Candidatus Vesicomyosocius sp. SY067_SCS001: one gene and its partner. Each later gene encodes a partner of the first gene's protein in a complex. Links are inferred from orthologs where the notes say so. Each region holds a gene or a part of one and is shown on either strand. Other genes may lie near its edges.

Region 1 (7,208 bases):
TACCTATGAGCTACATCTCTCCCAGTAATGATTAAACCTGATAATAATAATGTATCTCCAATATGCCATAGAGCCATCTTTTCACGAGTTAGATTACTTAGATCAATTTTTTTATATTGAGTATAGTCCATCTCTAATTGAGGATAACTATCCATATCTACCTGAGGAAGTTGCGCCACCCCTGAACCATCAAGTGAGAAATGTAAATGACGTGTTGCCGCACAATTAGGAATTATTGCCACCGCTTGAGAAGAAGCATGAGTTGGGTAGTCTTTAATTTTAACATCTAACACTGTTGTTAAACCACCTAAACCTTGTGCACCAATGCCTAAATGGTTAATCTTATCGAATAATTCAAGACGTAATTTTTCAAGATTACTTGGATTAGATTTCTGAGCAATGTCTTTGATATCAATCGGTTCCATCAAACTCTGTTTCGCCATTAACATTGCTTTTTCAGCTGTACCACCAACACCAATACCAATAATACCTGGCGGGCACCAACCAGCGCCCATAGTTGGTATAGCTTTTAAAACCCAATCAACAAGATCAATATCTGGTTCAAGCATGCTAAACTTCGCCTTATTTTCAGAACCACCACCTTTAGCCGCAACAATAAAATTAAGTTGTTCGCCTTTAACAACTTTCATGTGAATAACTGCTGGCGTATTATCTTTAGTGTTAACTCTAGTAAATAATGGATCTTTTACAATAGAAGCTCTAAGGGGATTATTTACATAAGTAAATGCCTGTCTAACTCCTTCATTAATCATATCTTCTAATGATAAATTAGCTATCCAAGTAACTTCCATACCCACCTCAACAAACACATTGACAATGCCAGTATCTTGACATATTGGACGCTTACCAAAGACTGCCATTTTTGAGTTAATAAGAATTTGTGTAATAGCATTTTTTGCGGCTTTGTTAGTTTCTTTTTCATAAGCATTTGTCATCGCTTGAATAAAATCAGGACTATGATAATAAGAGATATATTGCAAAGCATTAAAAATGCTTTCTATAACATGTTTTTGTTGAATTTTCATATTTATAAGGTATTAATTATTACTGATTATTTATAGTATTATATCTCTTTATTTTACAAATATTTAATTGGAAATTTTTATGTTTAATTTTTTAAAAGGGCAAAGTCTTGATTTTTTAAAAGGGCAAAGTCTTGATTTTTTAAAAGGACAAAGTCTTTCTATAGACTTAGGTACAGCTAATACATTAATTTGTATGGATGGTGCTGTAGTACTAAATGAACCATCAGTAGTTGCTATTCATAATGACAGAAGATCACTAGAATCAACTGTTATTGCTGTAGGTCAAGATGCTAAAAATATGCTAGGCAGAACACCCGGTTCTATTGAAGCTATCAGACCTATGAAAGATGGCGTCATTGCTGATTTTAAAATTACTGAAAAAATGTTGCAGCATTTTATTCGTAAGGTTTTACGCTCTGGCTTTTTTTCACCAAGCCCTAAAGTACTTATTTGTGTACCTTGCGGTGCAACTCAAGTTGAGCGTCGCGCTATTAAAGAAAGTGCTGTTGGTGCAGGTGCGCGTGATGTTTATTTAATTGAAGAACCAATGGCAGCAGCGCTTGGTGCAGGTATGGCAATTGAAGAAGCTTCAGGAGCTATGGTTATTGATATTGGCGGAGGCACAACTGAGATTGCAATTATGTCACTTAATGGTATTGTATATTCTGATTCATTACGTATAGGTGGCGATGTATTTGATGATACAATTGTCAAATTTATACGTCGTGAACACGGCATTATTATCGGATACTCAACTGCTGAAAAGATTAAAGAAGAGGTGGGATCAGCGTTCAAATCAAGCGCTGTTAAAGAAATGCAATTTAGAGGACGTGATGTTGCTAAAGGAATTCCAGTGAGCTTCAATATAACTAATACTGAAATTTTACAAACATTAAAAGAACCACTTAAGATAATTATCAGTTCTATTAAAACTGCATTAGAAAAAACCCCTCCAGAGTTAAGTTCTGACATTGCCGAAAATGGCTTAGTCCTCACAGGTGGGGGCGCACTCTTAGATGGTATTAATAAGCTTATTAGTCAAGAAACTAATCTGCCAGTACGTATTGCTGACGATCCGCTTACTTGTGTTGCTCGCGGTGGTGGAGTTGCACTTAATATGATCTCTAAACATAATATAGGGTTTTTAGCTGCTGAATAGTTAAATATTGATTAATTATTTATAGGGCTTTCCAATATGAAGTTTCTTGAACTTTTTATCCCTGTCATTATCTCTATAATACTTATACTATCTGATTATAAATTTTCTTATCTTAACCATCTAAGACAATCAATTGAAACCTTAATATCACCCATCTATATGGTAGTGAACTTACCTTCACAGATATATACCTGGATTGATAATCAAGGTACTAGCAAAGATCAATTAACCATAAATAATAATAATTTACATCGTGAACTATTAAAACTTAAAGCTAGATTACAAACCTACAATGCCTTAGTACTTGAAAATAAAAAACTCCAAGCACTATTAGATTCAAGTTATACCGTAAAACAACAAAAATTTACTTTAGCCCGAATAAGTGAACTTAGCCAATCTAGACTTAAAAAACAAATTATTATTAACAAAGGTAGTAGTAGTGGCATTAAAATTGGACAAATAGCTTTAAGTTCTAAAGGTATTATTGGGCAAATATCGAGAACAACACCACTATATTCAACTATATTAATGGCTAATGATCCAACACAACACGTTCCTGTTAAAAATGGACGTAGTGGTGTTCGGGGTATTAGCAAAGGTATAGCTGAGAATAATCATCTATTAAATGTTGAATTTATAGAGCCTAATTTAGACGTTAAAGTAGGTGATGTATTTTTAAGTAGTTCTATCGGATCAAAATTTCCAGATGGATACCCAGTAGGAACAGTAATTAGCGTAGAAAAAAACCAAAACGAACCATTCTTACATATCCAATTAAAATCTGCTCAAATACCAGAACAATTAGAATTTGTCATTATTGTAACAGACTAACCATGAATTCACAACGTCGTCCCTATATATTTCTAATAAAGATTACTTTTTTTGCATTAATTTTAAGTGTAATACCTCTAAACAATCTGTTATTAGGCGCATCTGCATTTTGGTTATTACTTCTTTATATTTACTGGATAGTATATTTTTCAACCAAAGTAAAATTTTTTATTGCGCTTATTCTTGGCATACTTGTTGATATTCTACATGGTGATATTTTGGGACAAAATGCCTTAGCGCTTATTTTTAGTAGTCTATTTATTAGCAATATAAAGCAATCATTTTTTTTATCTAACCTAAGTACTCAACAAGTTTATGTATTTATATCTAGCAGTATTTATTTGGCATTTTTCTTACTAATCTTTGTATTAACACAAGGTTTTATCATTAACTATTACTTATTTTTAGCGCCATTTACTAGTGCATTCATTTGGCCAATAGTTCAGTTCTTACTATCAAAATGCAAAGCATAAATAATCCTCAATTTGAAAATAAAATACTCTTTTATAGACTTAGACTAGCACTTATTTTTATTTTTTTACTCACTGCTTTATTAATAATTAGAATTTACAATTTACAAATAGTAAACTATCAATATTACTTAAAAAAAGCTTTAAACAATCAAATACATACTCTACCAATAACACCTAGTAGAGGAAAAATATTTGATCGTAATGGTAATGTTTTAGCTACTAACAAACTAGCATTTAAACTGACCTTAACACAAGAAAAAACTAAAAACATTACAAAAACACTACAACAGCTAAAACAGTATGGATTTATCAATAATAAGGATATTAAAATATTTAATCAAAAAATAAAACATTATCAAAAATTTCATAGTATTCCAATTAAATATAACCTTAATGAGATCCAAGTTGCAAAATTCTTAATTAGCAATATTTTTATTGGTGTAGATATAGAACCTTATTTCCATCGAATCTATCCCAACCAAAATTCTAGCGTTCATGTTATTGGTTATGTTTCTAGAATGTCTAAAAAAGATAAACTTATTTATGATAAGAAAAACTATTTAGGCACTTTATTTGTAGGTAAAACTGGCATTGAAAAACAATACGAAACACTATTACATGGTACTAACGGCTTACAACAAATCGAACGAAATGTAAATGGTAGGGTTATTCACATCAAAATCATTAAGCCTGCTATTACTGGTAAGAATTTATATCTAAGCATAGACTTAGACATGCAAAAAAAAGCAGAAGCACTCCTTAAAGGAAAACGAGGCTCAATTGTGGTTATAGATGTCAAAAATGGCGAAATATTAACACTCGTTAGTACACCTATTTATAATCCAAACTGGTTTGTAAATGGTATATCACACACCAACTACAACCAATTACAAACATCAAAAAATATCCCTCAACTTAACCGTGCAATTCAAGGGTTATACCCTCCAGGATCTACAATTAAACCTATGGTGGCTTTAGCAGGCTTAGAAGAGGGAGTTATTACTAATATAAGTAGCACTTTTTGCCCAGGATATTACAAATTACCAAATGTTAAACGCAAATTTAACGATTGGAAAAAAACAGGACATGGACATGTCAATGTCAAAGAATCAATAACACAATCATGCGATGTATTTTTTTATGACTTAGCAAATAAACTAGGTATTGACAAATTACATAATAATTTAGACTTATTTAATTTTGGCCGAAAGACAAATATTGATATTCCTGGAGAAAATTCCGGAATACTACCATCTAAAACTTGGAAGAAAATTAATAAACATAAACCTTGGTATCGTGGAGAGACCTTGATTACAGGTATTGGTCAAGGATTTATAGCTGTTACTCCTTTACAGCTTGCAGTTGCCACTACAGCAATTGCCAACAAAGGTATTCTATTTAAACCAACCTTGCTTAAAAATACGCAAACATCTGATGATATCATCATCGAATCTAAAAAAGATAGTCATATACAAATTCCAATTAAAAATATTCAAAATTGGGAAGATGTAATTGACGGAATGAAACAAGCTATTTATGCACCTAAAGGTACTGCTAGAAAGCTCAATAAAGGTTTAACCTATACATTAGCTGGAAAAACTGGAACCGCACAAGTATTTAGTCTTGACAATACTATAGAACAGTATATTGAAGAAAAACTTGATGAAAGATTAAGAGATCATGCACTATTTACTGGCTTTGCCCCCATTGAAAATCCAGAAATAGCTATCGCTATTATTGTTGAAAATGCAGGTAATGGTAGCTCAAAAGCAGCACCAATTGCACGTCAAGTACTTGATGTATATTTTGATAAACAATTAAACAATACTTTGCCTTAATAAATTTCAGTCAATTGGGACTATTAAAATCGGTAAACACGCTTTAAATTAATATAATCATGGATGGTTAATTAATTATACAAAATAATTATTTTAGCCTTAGATCAGTCCCATTATAAGATTACTATAAAAATTTAATATTGCTTACTCTATCTCTAAACTATGTATTTTAACTAAATCTAGCCATCAATACTTAACAAGTATTTATATTTTCTTTCTCTAATAAAACTCCAAACCTACTGAAAACTCTTATTTGATGAACATCAAAGTATAGCCTTCAAAATGATCACTAAAAAATAATAAATTATTACTCATAGGTATCCATATCCTTGTTGTTGGTAAAATTCTTTCTTAAAAATTGAAAATTTATTAATTTCAATAGCTCTACGCATTTGTAACATTAGGTATTGGTAATAATAAAGATTGTGAATAGTATTAAGTCTTGCACCTAAGATTTCATTTTTTCTTTGCAAGTGATGCAAATAAGACTTAGAATAATTTTGACAAGTATAACAATGACAACACTCGTCTAATACTGAAGTATCAAGTCTATACCGTGCATTACGAATTTTAACAATACCAATTGAGGTAAACAAATAACCATTACGAGCATTACGTGTTGGCATAACACAATCAAACATATCAATACCACGTTCAACTGCTTCTACCAAGTCTTTCGGTGTACCAACACCCATCAAATATCTTAACTTATCACTAGGCAATTGACTTGGAAGATAATCCAATACCTTTATCATCTCTTCTTTAGACTCACCCACACTCAATCCCCCAATTGCAAATCCATTAAAACCTATTTCAACCAAAGTAGCTGCCGATTGCATACGAAAATCCTCATGCATGCCACCTTGAACAATGCCAAATAAGGCATTTTTATTATTTAAACGATCATGCTCATTTTTTGATCGTTGTGCCCATCGCAAAGACAATTGCATAGACTCATAAACTGTTTTTTTATCAGCTGGATAGGGCGTACACTCATCAAAAATCATAACAATATCTGAACCTAACTTCTTCTGTATTTGTATTGACTCTTCTGGCCCTATAAAAATTTTAGCACCATCTTTAGGTGAACGAAAATCTACACCTTTTTCACTAATTTTTCTTGTTTCTCCTAAACTAAATACCTGAAAACCTCCAGAATCTGTTAATATTGGACCTTTCCAATGCATAAAATCATGTAAATTTCCATGTGCTTGAATAACATCCGTACCAGGTGTAATCGCTAAATGAAAACTGTTTCCTAAAATCATTTGCGCACCTAAGCTGCTCAATTCTTCTGGCGTCATGGCTTTAACTGAACCATAAGTTCCAACTGGCATAAATGCTGGTGTTTCAACCTCGCCTCTATCAAAAATTATTTTGCCACGGCGTGCTAAATAATTTATATTTTTTAATTCAAATTTCATCACTTTTCTCATTAACTTGTAACTGCCATAATTTAGCATATTCACCATTAGACTCTAATAACTTAGCATGTGTTCCACATTCTTGTACTTTCCCATCTCCAAGTACAATAATTTTATTACTATCAATAATAGTAGATAGTCGATGTGCAATTACTAAAATAGTATGTTTGCTAGATAATCTCTTTAATGCTTTTTGAACCATCTTCTCTGAATAAGAATCTAATGCCGATGTTGCTTCATCAAAAATTAAAATAGGCGGATTCTTTAGAAGTACTCTAGCAATCGCTAAACGTTGTTTTTCACCACCAGAAAGTTTCAAACCACGTTCACCAACTAACGTATCATAGCCTTCAGGAAGCTTATTAATAAAGGCGTCAATAAAACTAAGTTTAGCTACTTTTTCCACTTCATGTTGGTTTGTATCTTGTTTTCCATAA
Region 2 (7,047 bases), 310 kb from region 1 along the record:
CGAGTAATACCAGATAGAATGTGAGTATTAGTTGGGTGGGTATATAGGGTGTTATTTTTTATCATAAAAACATTAGAAGTTGCACCTTCAGTCACTTGAGTGCCTTGATAAAGAATAATCTCTTCAACATTTTTTTCTTTTGCTTGTTGTGAATACATAACATTAGCTAAAAGAGAGGTGGATTTAATGTCACATCGACTCCAACGAATATCTGGTTGTGTGATGGCTGAAAATCCTGTTCTAAGTGTTTTCTTGGTTTTAGTTAGCAAAATGTTAGTTTCGATATAGACAGTTGGTGTCAAATTACTAAAACTATGCTGGCGTTTGTTACTTATACCCCGACTTATTTGTAAATAAATTGATTGTTCTTGATTGTTGTAAAATTTTAGAAGTTTATTGAGAATACTGCCCCACTTTTTTGAACTATATGGATTTTTTATTTTGATCGAATCAAGACTTGTTTGTAAACGTAATAAATGTTCATCAAGACGGAATATTTTGCCATTATAAATAGGAATTACTTCATACACGCCATCACCAAACAAAAAACCTCTATCCATCACAGAAATGTGTGCTTGATTTTTTTTAATAAATTCTCCGTTTAAAAATACCACTAAAATCCAATAGCCTCAAGCATACGTGAAAAAAAATTTGCTTGTTGTGCATTTTCAAGCGCAACAAGTGGAATACTAGCTATGGTTTTGCCTTTAAACTGAATGAGAAGTTTTCCAACAATATCACCTTTATTAATAGGTGCTGATAAGGCTGTATCAAGTTGGATAACTTGGTCTGAAAATTTGAACTGACCACGTGCTAGAGTAAAACTAATTGTTTTTGATGTACCAACCTTTAACATGTTTTTAGTTGAGCTAGCTATAGGCAATTCTTTTTTTATTTTTCTAATGGTTTTAGTTTCAAAAAAACGAAAGCCGTAATCAAGAATTTTTTGTGTTTGTGAAGTTCTGTCGTTGACACTATTAGATCCTAGAACAACAGAAATCAAGCGCATACCAAGACGTTCGGCACTGGCTACTAGATTGTATCCTGCTTTTTTAGTAAATCCAGTTTTAAGTCCATCTACTGTATGATCATTCCATAGTAATTTATTACGGTTGTATTGTTTAATACCATGGTAAGTAAATTCTTTTTCTGAATACCATGGGTAAAATTGAGGAAAGTCTCTAATTATTGCTGTTGCTAGTAATACTATATCGGCAGCAGTAGTGTATTGATTATTATCTGGTAAACCAGAAGCGTTTTTAAACTGAGAATTATTCATACCAAGTTTGCGTGCATATTCATTCATATAAGTAGTAAATGTACTTTCATCTCCTGCAATATGTTCAGCTAAAGCAACAGCAGAGTCATTGCCGGATTGAATAATCATGCCTTTAAGCAAAGTTTTAAGCTTTATAGTTTTTCCTACTTCTACAAAACTTTTTGAACCACCTGTTTTCCATGCTTTTTTACTGATACGTACTTCATCTTCTAAGTTTATACGATCATTGTTAATGAGTTGAAAAATGACATACGCTGTCATTAGTTTAGTTAGACTTGCTGGTGCTCGTTTGTAGTTTTGTTTGTTGTTAGCAATGACTTTACCAGAATTGTAATCAACAATACTATAAGCAACAGCAGATATTTCTGGAGCTTTAGGGGTAATGAAAATTGCTGCTTGGGTATTTAAGGTAAATAAGTATATAAGAATAGTTAAGGATTTGATAAATAATTGGTTTTGCATAAAATAATTAGTTGTTTAGTTAATTAAATACTTGTTTTAACTTTGCTTTATAGTTGATAAGATACCATAGCATATCTATTATCGTGATTATAATATGTCAGTACTTAAAAATTATAAAAAGTAAGCAAAGTTTTATTGATTAACTATTTTTGGTAGGCTAATGAATTCCAATTTAGTTTTATTTTTAATATCTTAATGAATATTTAAATACTTATTTCGCCAATATTGGATATTTTTTATGTTTTCAGCACCTTCTAAGTGTTACTAAGTTATTTTCACAAAATAATCAATGTTTATTATTAATGTGTTCATTAATAATAAACAAACCTTTACATCTATCCAAAGACACGATTTTTTACTATTATTTTTAATAAGATAACAGGTTACTTGAAAATTAGTTGTTGGTAAAAATTAAGTTAAAAAAGCAAATAAGCAAGAATATGTACATTATTTTTGTAGGTAACTTGGTGTTTTATGTTTACGAATTGCCATGATAATGCCAAAGCTAGACATTAAAGTAATGATTGATGATCCGCCATAACTAATCAATGGTAATGGTACACCTACTACAGGTAGTAGTCCAGATACCATGCCAACATTAACAAAAATATAAGTAAAAAAGACAAAAGTTAAACTCAAGCCTAATAATCTTGAAAAATTATCCTCTGATTGAAAAGAAATTATCAGTAATCGGTAAATAATCAATCCATACAAGGTAAATAAGAATATAATTCCTATAAACCCCAGTTCTTCAGCAATAACAGCAAAGATAAAGTCAGTTGTATGCTCAGGTAAAAAATTAAGATGAGATTGAGAGCCTTGTCCTAAGCCTTTACCAATTAAACCACCAGAGCCAATTGCAATTTTTGATTGCAAGATATGATAGCCAGAACCTAAAGGGTCAGAACTTGGGTCAAATAAGGTCATAATACGTTTTTTTTGATAACCTATTAATAGGTAGTCCCATACAACATAGACGCATGAAATAGTGATTGATGAAATTAAAGTAAAATTTAGCCAATTGTTTTTAATAATTTGAATGCGAACACCAGAAAAAAACAATACATAAAAACCAGATGCAGCAATTAATAGTGAAGTACCTAGATCTGGTTGTTTAGCTATAAGTATCACAGTTGAAATAATGGCAACAATGGATAGAAAAATGGGTAGTAATTTTGGTAAAAATGTTTTCTCACTTAAAATTGAAGCTATAGCAATAGGGACGATAACTTTCATAATTTCAGAAGGCTGGAAGCGTATAAAACCCAAATTAAGCCAGCGTTGAGCGCCACCACTATTTGAACCAAAAATTAAGACAAAAATTAGCAAAAATATGCCAAGTAACATTAAATAAGGAGAGAAACGTTTAAGTTGATAAGGTGGTATTTGAGCAATAATTAACATTGCACAAATTGCCAATGCAAAGTGTAAGGCTTGCTTATACATAGTTTGCATAGAGCCTTCTGAAGCTGAATAAAGCACAATAAGTCCAAACCCACTAAGTGTGATAATCAATAAAAATAAAGGAGTATCCATCTTAAAATAATGCCAATAATGACGTATTTGTGCAACATTTAATAATTTTATAATAATAATAAACCAACTGATCTAGCGTCAGATAGTAGTAAATTAAAGCTTCGACAAGCTGATTTATTATTCATAATTTCAGTGCTAATACCCATTTGACGAATAGCTATCTGTTGTTTTGGATGTAAAAATTTATGTGTTGAGCCTGAACCAATAATTAATAAATTAATATTATCTTGATTGGATAGAGGGAATAACGAAATTTTATTAATATCATTAAGATGATTGATATTAATTTCACAATAGTAACTACAAGAAATAAAACAAGGTATTTTAAGTTGTATATGTGTTAATTTAACATGGTATTCTTCGATGGAAACAATACTGTTATAATCTGTCTCTTGTTGGTTAAATTCCATGGTGTTACAGTGACTATTTGATGAATAAAAGCACATTATAACAGTGTAAAATTAATTCTCTTTTTTATTATTAGAGAAATAGATGTCAGATTCAAGTAATACAGATATATATAATGCAGATTTATTCAGTGGTGTCACTGCTTTTGATACTAAGAATTTTACCATGGCATATCAATTATTAGCTCCACTAGCTATAAAAGGTAATGCTGAGGCTTTATGGCGTGTTGGTATGATGCAAATGAACGGTTTAGGCATGGTCAAAAACCAGTCTTTAGGGTTTGAAAATTTTTTACAAGCAGCAGGAAAAGGACATGCATTTGCTCATCATATGCTAGGGGTAGCATATATGACTGGAGAGGGCGTAGAAAAAGATATTGTACAGTCTATTAAGTGGTTTAAAAAAGGTGCTAAATTTGGTATTTCTGGTCCAATGTACACATTAGGTATGCTATTCGAAGATGGTAAAGAAGTTAAACAAGATTTAGAAAAAGCACAATATTGGTTCGACAAAGCCGATAGAGTAGAGTAAGCCCATAACATTAAAAAATAATGATGAAATCAAGATTTGCTCCATCCCCAACAGGCTATTTACATATTGGGGGTGCTAGAACTGCATTCTTCGCTTGGATTTGGGCTAAAAAACAACATGGTAAATTTGTATTACGTATTGAAAATACAGATTTAGAACGTTCAACTCAAGCATCAACTGATGCTATTTTACAAGGCATTGATTGGCTTGGGCTTAATTATGATGAAGGTCCTTTGTACCAAACGGATCGTTTTGATAGGTATAAACAAATTATTCAGTATCTATTAGATGAAAAAAAAGCTTATTATTGTGAATGTTCTAAGAATCGTTTACAAATATTGCGTGAAGAGTTAACAAAACAAGGTAAAAAGGCTAAGTATGACGGTTGTTGTCGTGATAAAAATCTACATACTGGTGTTGTACGTTTTAATAATCCAAAAGAAGGAATAGTGGTTTTTAATGATGTAGTCAAAGGAAAAATTTCAATTAATAATCAAGAATTAGATGATTTAGTTATTGCTCGTAGCGATAACACACCAACTTACAATCTTACTGCGGTAATTGATGATCATGATATGAAAATTAATATCATTATTCGCGGTGATGATCATATTAACAATACACCTAAGCAAATTAACCTTTATCAAGCATTAGGTTGGCATCTACCAGAATTTGCACACTTACCTATGATTCTAGGTAATGATGGTATACGTCTTTCAAAACGACATGGTGCTGTGAGTGTTATGGCATACCGAGATGCAGGATTTCTGCCTGAAGCCTTGCTTAATTATTTATCCCGTTTGGGCTGGTCGTATGGTAATCAAGAAATATTTTCTATAAATGAAATTATTCAGCTATTTGAATTAAAAAATATCAATAAAGCGTCTGCAAATTTTAATCAAGATAAGCTTTTGTGGTTCAATAAAGAAACCATTAAAAGTTCTAGTGTTAAGAATTTACTTAGTAACCTGACTTGGCATTTACAAAATCAAGAAATTACAATTAAAGATATACCTAATATTGAAATAGTAATTCGATACTTGCAAAATAGATGTAAAACTTTGGTTAATATGGCAGGTGAGTTAAAAATGTTTTATCAAGATTTTGACAATTTTGATGAAAAACTTGCTAAAAAATTATTTAAAGATAAAGCACCACTTAAGCACTTACTTGTAGAATTAGAAATGCTAAACACCTGGAAAGCTAATAATATTAAACAAGTTGTTAAACAAGTATGCTTTGAGCTCAATATCGACTTTGGAAGAGTAGGACAGCCTTTTAGGCTTGCGCTAAGTGGTGATGGCAATGCAGGCAGTATTGATATTGTAGCCGAATTGGTTGGTAAGAATAAAGCGTTATTACGTTTAAAGATGGCGATTGATTTCTAATAAATACTTATAAGTATGGTAGATTTATCACTATTTAGAGGACAATATCAATCATTACAGGATTCAGTCAAGGAAGATTTTTTAAATAGTCCAGAGACAGCTCAAGCACTTGTTTTATATAGAAGTGATGGAATTGATCAATTACTAAAGGATATTTGGCAAAGTTTTAATCTTTCTTATCAGTTGTGTTTAGTGGCAGTTGGAGGTTATGGTAGGAAAGAATTGCATCCATACTCAGATATAGATTTATTAATCTTAATTCCTGATGATTCTCATAATACTTATCAACAGGATATTGCTAGTTTTTTGACATTTTTATGGGATGTAAATCTGGAAGTAGGGCATGCAACTCGAGATTTGAAAGATTGTATTAGCGTGATTGATGATCTTAGTGTGGTGACTAATTTATTAGAATCTAGAGTTATTCTAGGTAAAGTGTCTTTGTTTTATAAGATGAAAGCTGTGATTAAATCTAGTGTTTGGTCAAGTCAATCATTTTTAGTTGGAAAGAAAAAAGAACAGTATAATCGTCATCAAAACCCATCTAATACTGCTTACAATTTAGAACCTAATATTAAACAAAGCTCTGGAGGTCTTAGAGATATTCAAACGGTTGTTTGGGTGGCGAAATGGTATTTTTGTGTTAATACTTTGTTTGAATTGATCGATAAGCAATATTTAACAATTGCTGAATATGAATTATTAAACACAGCACAACTATTTTTATTCAAAGTCAGATTTGCACTACATATTATTGCTAATCGACGTGAAGACAGACTTGTATTCCAATATCAAAAATCTGTAGCAAATATATTGGGTTATGTTGATGGGGATTTTTTAGCAGTTGAGGCTTTCATGAAAGATTATTATCAAACAGTGACTAAGGTCTCTCGTCTTAATGATATTTTGTTGCAATTATTAGAAGATGAAATTTTAAATACACAGTGTTTGAATAGTCGTTTTATGGTTAGTCATGGTTATATTCATTCAATTGATGAGCGGATTTTTATTAAAATACCGTCCGCTTTTATTGAAATATTTTTACTTATTGCTAAGCATAATTATGTATGTGGTATTAGTGCAAAAACGCTTAGACAAATGCAAACTAGTATCAATTTAATTGATTGTGACTATTATAAAAGACGTAATAATAATCGATTATTTATTGAATTATTACAGCAAAATCAAGGGGTGAATAAGGCGTTAAAACTTATGAATCGTTATGGTATTTTAGAGCGCTACATTCCTGCTTTTGGTAATATTATAGGGCTGATGCAATATGATTTATTCCATGCCTATACAGTAGATCAACATACGTTGTTTGTGATTCGTAATTTGAGACGTTTTTTTGTGTCTGAGTTTGCTAATGAGTTTATACTTTGTAGTGAGATAGCAGCAGGCATTCAAAAACCAGAATTGTTATTATTAGCAGGGCTTTTTCAT

The links.
Region 2: the proteins of mrdA (region 1) and rodA are in contact, whole or in part, in a crystal structure (PDB 6PL5), measured with the Thermus thermophilus proteins. The link is inferred for Candidatus Vesicomyosocius sp. SY067_SCS001 from one-to-one orthologs. Residues at the interface, in WP_223903432.1 of Thermus thermophilus: Arg4, Ile5, His6, Leu8, Ala9, Phe12, Ala15, Leu16, Leu19, Gly20, Arg22, Ala23, Trp24, Leu26, Gln27, Val28, Tyr31, Tyr34, Leu36, Leu43, Thr45, Asp47, Lys156, Gln157, Gly158, Ser160, Val184, Leu201, Glu202; in WP_223903423.1 of Thermus thermophilus: Phe161, Val165, Phe168, Val169, Leu172, Pro198, Tyr199, Glu202, Tyr211, Arg212, Asp213, Gln220, Val221, Gln223, Ser224, Ile226, Ala227, Ile228, Gly229, Ser230, Gly266, Phe267, Val270, Leu274, Tyr277, Gly278, Leu281, Phe285, Leu289, Arg297.

Annotation. Positions count from the first base shown.
Region 1 is NZ_CP054877.1:760,690-767,897, forward strand. Bases 2,933-5,921 are described here. They hold mrdA (penicillin-binding protein 2), read left to right. Parts: upstream 2,933-3,496; coding sequence 3,497-5,347; downstream 5,348-5,921. Other genes in these bases: mreC (rod shape-determining protein MreC), read left to right, coding at 2,933-3,036; mreD (rod shape-determining protein MreD), read left to right, coding at 3,039-3,509; tgt (tRNA guanosine(34) transglycosylase Tgt), read right to left, coding at 5,659-5,921. In the rest of the region: HUW60_RS03635 (fumarate hydratase), read right to left, coding at 1-1,046; HUW60_RS03640 (rod shape-determining protein), read left to right, coding at 1,126-2,205; more of mreC, read left to right, coding at 2,242-2,932; more of tgt, read right to left, coding at 5,922-6,771; HUW60_RS03665 (ABCB family ABC transporter ATP-binding protein/permease), read right to left, coding at 6,761-7,208. UniProt on the Escherichia coli protein: Catalyzes cross-linking of the peptidoglycan cell wall. Responsible for the determination of the rod shape of the cell. Is probably required for lateral peptidoglycan synthesis and maintenance of the correct diameter during lateral and centripetal growth.
Region 2 is NZ_CP054877.1:452,388-459,434, forward strand. What follows is about bases 1,234-4,061. They hold rodA (rod shape-determining protein RodA), read right to left. Parts: upstream 3,278-4,061; coding sequence 2,189-3,277; downstream 1,234-2,188. Other genes in these bases: HUW60_RS02180 (D-alanyl-D-alanine carboxypeptidase family protein), read right to left, coding at 1,234-1,741; HUW60_RS02190 (Mth938-like domain-containing protein), read right to left, coding at 3,325-3,687; HUW60_RS02195 (tetratricopeptide repeat protein), read left to right, coding at 3,770-4,061. Also shown: dat (D-amino-acid transaminase), read right to left, coding at 1-614; more of HUW60_RS02180, read right to left, coding at 614-1,233; more of HUW60_RS02195, read left to right, coding at 4,062-4,216; gltX (glutamate--tRNA ligase), read left to right, coding at 4,240-5,604; glnD ([protein-PII] uridylyltransferase), read left to right, coding at 5,620-7,047. UniProt on the Escherichia coli protein: Peptidoglycan polymerase that is essential for cell wall elongation. Also required for the maintenance of the rod cell shape. Functions probably in conjunction with the penicillin-binding protein 2 (mrdA).